Regions from separate parts of the Neobacillus sp. plas4 genome, predicted to be linked through region 1. Evidence: riboswitches for the same ligand, from Rfam matches in the RefSeq annotation. Region 1 holds a riboswitch; the other holds the start of a gene.

Region 1 (4,199 bases):
GGGGGAAGGTACAAAAACCGTCATTCCGAACGAGGCACATGCCAAAATCACCTGCCGTCTAGTCAATAATCAAAATCCAGAAAAGATCCAGGGCTTAATCAAAAAGCATTTGGAAGAACACGCACCAAAAGGCTGCACAGTAAAAGTGACACTTCAAGATACAGGAAATCCATTCTTAACCCCAATCGATGATCCGATGATTCAAAAAGCTGCTGAGGCCTATGAAAAGGTTTATGGGAAAACACCTGTTTATAAAAGAGAAGGGGGTTCGATTCCGATTGTATCGGATTTCAACCATACCCTAAATTCTCCAGTTATCTTAATGGGATTCGGCTTGCCAGATGAAAATCTCCATGCACCGAATGAACATTTTAACTTAGAAAACTTTGATAAAGGGATTTTAACGATTTGTTCCTTTTTAGATTTAATCTGAATAGATAGGCAAGGGAGGGATCGCATAACATCCCTCTTTTTTGCCGATAAAAGTGCCAGTCTCCTTCCAAATTTTTGGTTGGTACTGGAACTTTTTTCTCTGGGAGGAGCGGGTAAAAGGACCAACTTATAAATAAATTTAACAATAACTTGAAGGGATGGAGGACAGATCCCACTGTCCCAGTTACTTCTAAATCCTACACTATTATATTTCCATTCCTACGTCCACAAAGGTTGGCATATTTTTCATCATAGAGCAGGCTGCTTCTATAATAGGGAAAGCCAAAGCAGCACCGGAACCTTCTCCTAAGCACATATCCATGTGTAACATTGGTTCGATTCCTAGCAGATCACTCGCTATTTTTCCACCTGGTTCTAGAGAGGCATGGGAGGTGATGAAATATTCCTTCGCTTTCGGTTCAATCCTTGCAGCAATTAAAGCAGATATGGTTGAAATATAGCCATCGATTACAACTGGAATTCTATTAGCTGCAGCCGCAAGCATAACACCTGCCATTCCACCTATTTCTAGTCCACCAATTTTGGCTAAAACATCGATTCCATCCTTACAATCTGGCTTGTTGATCTCAATCGCTTTCCTAATTACAGCTGCTTTATGTTCGATTCCTCCTGTACCTAACCCAGCCCCTCTTCCAGTAATCTCTATAGGATCACAATTTTTTAAAACGGACAAGATCGCTGTACTAGGAGTTGTGTTGCAAATCCCCATCTCACCTGTACCAAGTAAATTGACTCCTTTTTTTATTTCTTCATGAGCAATTTCTATCCCAACCTCTATGGATTTTATCGCTTCCTCCCTCGTCATAGCAGGACCCTTTGCCATATTGTCTGTACCATTCTTTATTTTTTTAATAATGACACCTGCGTCACTTGGGATCTCTCCCTTTATTCCAACATCTACTGCAACAATCTTAGCTCCAGTAACTTTCCCTATCACACATACTCCCGTTAATCCTTTTGCAAAATTCAACGTTTGTGCAAAAGTTACCTCCTGTGGATTACTTGTTACCCCTTCTTCATAAACTCCATGATCGCCCGCCATCACAATAACCGCTTTCTGATCAATCTCAGGATAGAGCTTTCCTGTAATCCCCGCTAATTGTATAGCAAGGGATTCTAACTTTCCCAAGCTTTTAGGAGGCTTAATAAGACTGTCCACTCTGGCCCTTGCTTTTACTACCATTTCTTGATCCAATCCCTCAATTTTTTCAATCGTTTGTTGTAATAATTTCATTTTTTCTTCTCCTTTCTTTTTAAGACCCTATTCAACAAAAAAAGTCTGTAGTTTATTTGATTAACAAATAAACTACAGACTTTTCCATTATCTATAAGAGTCAAAGCAGATAGGCAGGTCTCCTGGCTTAGGATCGTCACTTCATCAGGCCTTCCCAGAGATAACTCCAGTGGCATTTCTAATGAAACTCCCCATTACAGTGGTGGGACCGCTGAAGATTCTCACTCCATTCCCTATTCTCCCCAAAGGGCACCTACTACTTATATGTATTTTTCACTTAAACTTAAAATAGCAAAGACCTCTCCTTAAGTCAATTGGAAGAGGAAGGTTTCTTAAAGAGGATGACAGTTTGTTAGAGGAACTGTCCGTAACGTTAACCAATTTCCAATCGGATGAGGTGGTAAAGGAAGCTATCTTAGGAAGGATAATACCATTATTTATGCTGCTTAAATCGTTGAAAACATTAAATCAGACTTTGCGGTCCAAGTTCTAAGAGAAGCCTACCGTTCTGCAAAAGAACTGGATCATCAAGATATTATAATTGAAGCACTTTGTCACCAGCTTTCGGAAGAAGCTCTTCCTGAAATTAACGAACACATGAAGCTAGAAGGTTTGTGAACTGATAATCATACAGAATATATTTTGTCAGAATCCGAATCTGAAATAATGGAATAATCCTTGTATTTTTTAAACATAGAAAAATCAGATGTGGTAAAAATACAACTATTGATATTATCATGAGATACAGGACATTGAAGTGAAAGGGGGAGAAGTATTCGTATAATTCCTCTAACACCTAAAACCGACCTTTCTCTTTTCAAACAAACGGTAGAAGTATTGATTGAGTAGTTGATTAACGAAGTAGAGGATAAAGCATTGTATCTAGTTAAGGTGGAGGCGATAAGACATGAAAACATTTGATTTAAAATCAGGAACAGTTGTAATGGTAGATGAAAATCAAATTGTTATTGAAAGATCCGGTGGGAAAAGTGCCATGAAAGGGCTGTTTGCGGGAAGAGCTATGGGCCAAATGACCATTAAAATATCAGCTGTAACAGGCTTGATTTACTTTGCCGATTATATGGTGATTTGTGCTTCAGGACTGCCAACTCCAAACGATTTTAAACTAACAAGCGTAGCAGAAATAAAACAATATCCGAATTGTATTGTGGCAAAAGAAAAAGAACTAGAAGAGCTTTACCAATACCTTAGTGGATTTATTAAATAAATGGCGGTCTCTGCTTTTTGAATTGTACTGCGAAGCAAGTTTAATTCGTTTTTAAAATTATAATAGATCCTATATGAACGGTGGTCAGGTTGATGCATAATGGCAGCATTTTTATTATAAAAGAAGATAACACGTTATTGAAAATGGAAGAAACTTCTTATGATTCTAAGGAGATTCTTTAGTAACTATTAGATTGTAAGCATGCACACAGAATATGGAGTGAATCCTGATACAAAATATACGGCAATGATTTTCAAAAAGAAATAGTGAGCTCAATGAATTTTTTCTGTATCTTTACATTTCTTACAAAAAATGTTATGTTTAAAAAGAATTATTTTTGTTCGGTGTAAAGGATTTGTTACTTTTCATCTTGTTGATCACTGGGAGCAGGGATAGTATTACATTGTGTGTGTTTACACACTAGGAGGCAATACAAATGGAAAAAGGTAATGTTAAATGGTTTAATGGCGAAAAAGGCTTCGGATTCATCGAACGTGAAGGTGGAGACGATGTATTCGTTCATTTCTCAGCGATTCAAGGCGAAGGTTACAAAACTTTAGAAGAAGGTCAAGCAGTGACTTTTGATGTGGAGCAAGGCCAACGTGGACCTCAAGCTTCAAACGTACGTAAAGCTGCATAATTTTACAAAGCAGGGATGGCAGGCTCTTTTATGGGAGTCTGCTTTTCTTTTTCTGTGAAACAAAGAACCCCCACTTGTAAAGGAGTAGGGAACATGAAAACAGTAAAGCGGGAAAATCAACCTTCCCTTTATTGGTAATCCGACACGATTCCTATTGTTTTTTCTGATTTCTAAAGAAAAAGTAGTTGACACTTAAAATAAATTTATGATAAAATTGAAAATTTGATAAAAAATAATATATATGTTAAGGTAAAGAATGTTACCATATATGGAGGTGGATTATTTGTTTCAAATTGGCGATAACATTGTTTATCCAATGCACGGAGTAGGTATAATTAAAGCCATAGAAGAAAAGGAAATTTCAGGGGAAAAACAACAGTATTATGTCATAAAAATGTTAATCGGTAATATGCAAGTCATGATTCCTACGGGTAAAATATTGAGTTCAAATATACGCCCTGTTACTGATATAATTGCATTAAAACACATCATAAACATTTTTCATCATGGAGAATCAGATAGATTACTGCCGTGGAAACAAAGGTATAAAGTGAACACGGACAAAATAAAAACGGGTAAAATACAAGAATGTACTGAAGTTGTACGTGATTTAATTCGTATGAAGAAAGAAAAAGCACTTAATT
Region 2 (4,199 bases), 1.1 Mb from region 1:
GCCAAGACTAATGATTTCCTCAACCGTATAATCGAAGGATACTTGAACTTCCTGTGTTAAAACCGCCATTTTTCTGGCTTTCTCTAGTTTTGAGAGAGAAGAAATTTCTTTACCACAGATTGATACTTTCCCGCTAATCGTCGGTAACTGCCCTGTAATGAGTTTAAAAAGGGTTGTTTTCCCACTCCCATTCGGACCAAGAAGAGCAAAAAATTCTCCTTTTTCAATTTCTAAATTTATACCATTAATAACGGGGGAATTGAAGTATCCTCCTACCAAGTTTTGAACGTTGATCATCTTCTAATCCCCCTCCCAAGTCTTTCTCGAATCAATAAAAAGGCAAATACAGGTGCACCAATGAGGGCAGTGATAACGCCAATTGGCAGCTCTTTAGGAGCAATGATGGTTCTAGCCATTAAATCAGCTAATATGAGAAAAGCTCCGCCTATTATCAAGGAAAGCGGAAGGACATGTCGATGATTTGGGCCCGTAACTAGTCGTACTAGGTGTGGAATAACAAGTCCAACAAATCCAATTGACCCTGAAACAGCTACTGCTGCACCTGTTAATAACGACGCACCAATTAGAACGAATGTCTTTCCCTTTTTAACATCCACCCCAATATGATCTGCTGCTTCCTCACCTAGTGCCAGGGCATTTAATTCACGGTAGTGATAGAATAATATAAAAGAACCTATTAGCATAAATGGGAGAATAAGTTGAACATGACTCCACCCTCTCATTCCCACACTGCCATATAACCAGTAGATAATTTGTGTCATGGAGTCTCTATCACTTAATGAAATAATGAGAGAGACAATTGCACCAATAAAGGCACTTACAATGATTCCCGCCAATATGATCGTTTCAATCGCAAGACTTTTACTGCTTAAGTGAACGAGTCCAAATACAACGAGTAAAGAGATTAATCCAAATAAAATGGCGACAAACGGAAGCGTAAAACTGCCTAAACCAACAATCGTAAATTGAAAAAATAAAACCAATACGGCACCTAAAGAGGCACCAGATGATACTCCTATGGTATAGGGGTCTGCTAAAGGATTGCGTAATAGCCCTTGAAAAGCAGCACCCGCTAATGCCAGAGACGCACCTATACAAAAACCAAGAAGAACTCGTGGCAGTCGGATATTCCAAATGATCATTTCTTCATTTTTTGGTACCATCTCAAGCCAACCTATGTTAAACGTTTTTTCCAGAATTATATGTAAAATGACAGGGACTGGAACTGCGACACTACTATAAAATAAGCCAAGAAGGCTTGTACCAAGTAAAAGCCCTCCGCTAATCAAATACATCCAACCTATTTTATTTCTTAAATATTTCCGGATAGATAAATTCCGCAAGTGTCTCGACTCCTTCAATTAAACGAGGCCCGGGTCTTGTAACCGTATCACTATCTACGTCAAATACGTTTTTATTTTTTATAGCCGGCACTTCTGTCCATCCTTCACGACTTAGCACCCCTGCTGTTGGATTATCTACATAGTAGCCATAAGTGGTAATAATCACATCAGGGTTTAATTTTACTATTTCTTCTTCCGTCATCTTTACCCAGCCATCTTGATTTTCTGCGGCATTAGTGGCTTGAATGGTCTCAAGCATTTCATGCATAAAGGTATTTTGTCCTGTTGTAAAAATATCTGGAGCCGGTGAAACTTCAACCCAAACTTTCTTTTTATCTTTGATCGCTGCTGCTTTGTCTTTGATTGCTTGAAGACGCTCTTTCATATCTGTAACGATTTCATCTGCTTCCGTCTTACTTCCGGTTGCCGTACCAATCATTTCAATTTTGCTATATACGTCCTCAAAAGATACCGCACTTCCAACAACCACCACGTCAATACCAGCTTCCTCAAACTGTTTTAAGGTTTCTGGATGCGTTTTATAATGATAATCCGTAACAAGTGCAATGTCTGGAAGGAGTGTCAGAACCAGCTCTGAATTGATATCCTGTGCTCCAACCTTTTCTATTTTTTCTACCTCTGGGGGATAGTTATCATAATCGGATACTCCGATTATTTTATCGCCTAACCCAAGTGCAAACGCTATTTCAGTATTACTTGTCTGAATTGAAACGATTGTTTTAGGTTCCTCTTCTATCGTTACTTCTCGATTCGCATCATCCGTGAGGGTGATAGGGAATTGTTCTCCACTTTCCTTCTCCACTTCTTCCGTTTTAGCAGCCGCATCTTCTTTCGTCTTTTGTCCTTCCGTGCCACAGCCTGCTATGATACCCATGCTTAACAGCAGAACTACAAGGAAAAGACCCCATTTTTTTCCGATCAGTTTCATCATTTTTTTCCCCCTTCTATTTTTGAACACAAAAAAACGCTGTTCCGGAGGAAAGCGTTAAAGTAAAAAGGCAGTTTGTTTTATACTACTAAGTCTTGTGGACTGTATGTAACTTGCAATCTTCATAATAAATAAAAAATTATTTACATAATCGATTACCTGCACTTTAAACATTCCTTTCCTCGAGGAAGCTTAAAAACATAATAGGCAGGTCTCCTGACTTGCGAATCACCGTTGGTTATCCCTTCCCATGTTATAAACACAGTGGATTTTTATAACCTTCCTTCTCGCTTACAGTGGCGGGACCGTGTTGGACTTTAACCAACTTCCCTCTTAGTCTCAAATGAATCTCACTTTAGATTATTTAAGAAACCTATTTGTCTCGTATTCATTTTTTTGCTATAAAGGTCATTATAGTAGAGTATTCCACCTTTGTAAACTATTTCAACTGTTCTATCTAATATTATACGTACTCACCTCGCACAATCGTGTGAACCTTCGGCGATTTAAAGCTTTAACTCGCCGGAGGTCTGACCCGAATCTAATTTTTTGCGAATTCTCCATCGACTTCTACCGTTTCAAATATATTAATAAAGGCTTTTTCATCATGGCTGCGGACAATTTTTTTAACTTGCAGCATTTCGTAGCGTGTAACCACAATCATTAATATTTGTTTTGTCTCCTTTGTATAGCCGCCATAACCTTCTGTAATGGTGATACCTCGATAGATTGATTCTAGTAATTCCTTTCGTATTAACTCCCCTTTTGTCGTAACAATCTGCATCGTTAATTTGATGTGATTCGTGTGAATAGTATCAATCATTTTACCAGTCAAAAAAATCGACAATAGCGTATATAGTGCAATATTCCAATCGAAAGCAGCACCAGAAATAAGGACAATGACGCCATTCATGCCCGTCAGGAGAAGACCCACACTAACATTACTAGTGCGTGAAATGATAATCGCAATGATATCCAATCCGCCAGAGGTGCCTGAATATTTCAAAATCACGCCAATCCCAATGCCGCCGATGATTCCTCCGAAAATTGCCGACAGCAAGATATTGTCTGTTACAGGAACGACTGGCAAAAGAGATAAGAAAACGGAAAGTGATACAACACAAATCAATGTATTAACCGTAATCAACTTACCAAGCTTAAAGTATCCCAATATAAGTATAGGCAGATTGAGCAATAGATTCATTAAACCTATATCAAATGGAGTGATTAACCCAATCAAAATGGCAATACCACTTATTCCACTACTTAAAATCCCGTATGGAACCAGAAAGAAATTAAAGCCAAAAGCAACAATTAACGATCCAACGACAACAATTATATTTTTCATACTTCATGAAACCTCGTTTCTAAAAAAAGTAACTTGGGACATAAACAGATCTGATTTACGAGAATAATCGATTGAAATAACTGATGGGCATTACTATTTTTTGTATAAAAAAACTCGCCCCTAAAATAGGGACGAGTTATTACTCGCGTTACCACCCTTATTCCGCAAGTTTCGCAAAATGAAACAATCCGGCTCTCAGTCAACGTACCATCATACGTGTTCCATTGTAACGGTGGAAATTCGTCAAAGCTTACCTAGTTCAGCTTTGCACCTCGGAGATGATTTTCAGAGAAGTTGTGTTCATCGACTTTCAGCATGCGCCGACTCTCTGGGGAACATAATTCTTTTCTTACTCGTTCTCGTCACTGATTTATATTATTAAGAGTAATCTACCAGAAGGCAAATAAAGTTGTCAATATACTTTCCCAATATATCAATATTTTGAATAGTATGGATTGAATTCCCAATTTCCTCTATTTCAGTTCAAAATATTTGTTTTACATATATTTAAAAAGTGTATATACTCAAACTAACTGCA

What was found. Region 1 has a riboswitch for cobalamin ahead of cobT (nicotinate-nucleotide--dimethylbenzimidazole phosphoribosyltransferase). Riboswitches for the same ligand answer to the same signal wherever they lie in the genome.
Region 2: linked by a shared signal. The riboswitch ahead of AC2TFD_RS18890 (ABC transporter substrate-binding protein) and the one ahead of cobT (nicotinate-nucleotide--dimethylbenzimidazole phosphoribosyltransferase) in region 1 are both predicted to bind cobalamin.

What each region holds. Positions count from the first base shown of each region.
Region 1 covers NZ_CM170152.1:2,663,506-2,667,704, forward strand. The annotation lists gene AC2TFD_RS13225 (dipeptidase) at 1-433, shown strand, start outside; gene cobT (nicotinate-nucleotide--dimethylbenzimidazole phosphoribosyltransferase) at 638-1,687, opposite strand; cobalamin riboswitch at 1,783-1,959, opposite strand; gene AC2TFD_RS13235 (hypothetical protein) at 2,595-2,915, shown strand; gene AC2TFD_RS13240 (cold-shock protein) at 3,352-3,555, shown strand; gene AC2TFD_RS13245 (CarD family transcriptional regulator) at 3,824-4,199, shown strand, end outside.
Region 2 covers NZ_CM170152.1:3,789,626-3,793,824, forward strand. The annotation lists gene AC2TFD_RS18880 (ATP-binding cassette domain-containing protein) at 1-297, opposite strand, end outside; gene AC2TFD_RS18885 (FecCD family ABC transporter permease) at 294-1,316, opposite strand; gene AC2TFD_RS18890 (ABC transporter substrate-binding protein) at 1,327-2,313, opposite strand; cobalamin riboswitch at 2,503-2,705, opposite strand; gene AC2TFD_RS18895 (YitT family protein) at 2,855-3,661, opposite strand; T-box leader at 3,786-4,036, opposite strand.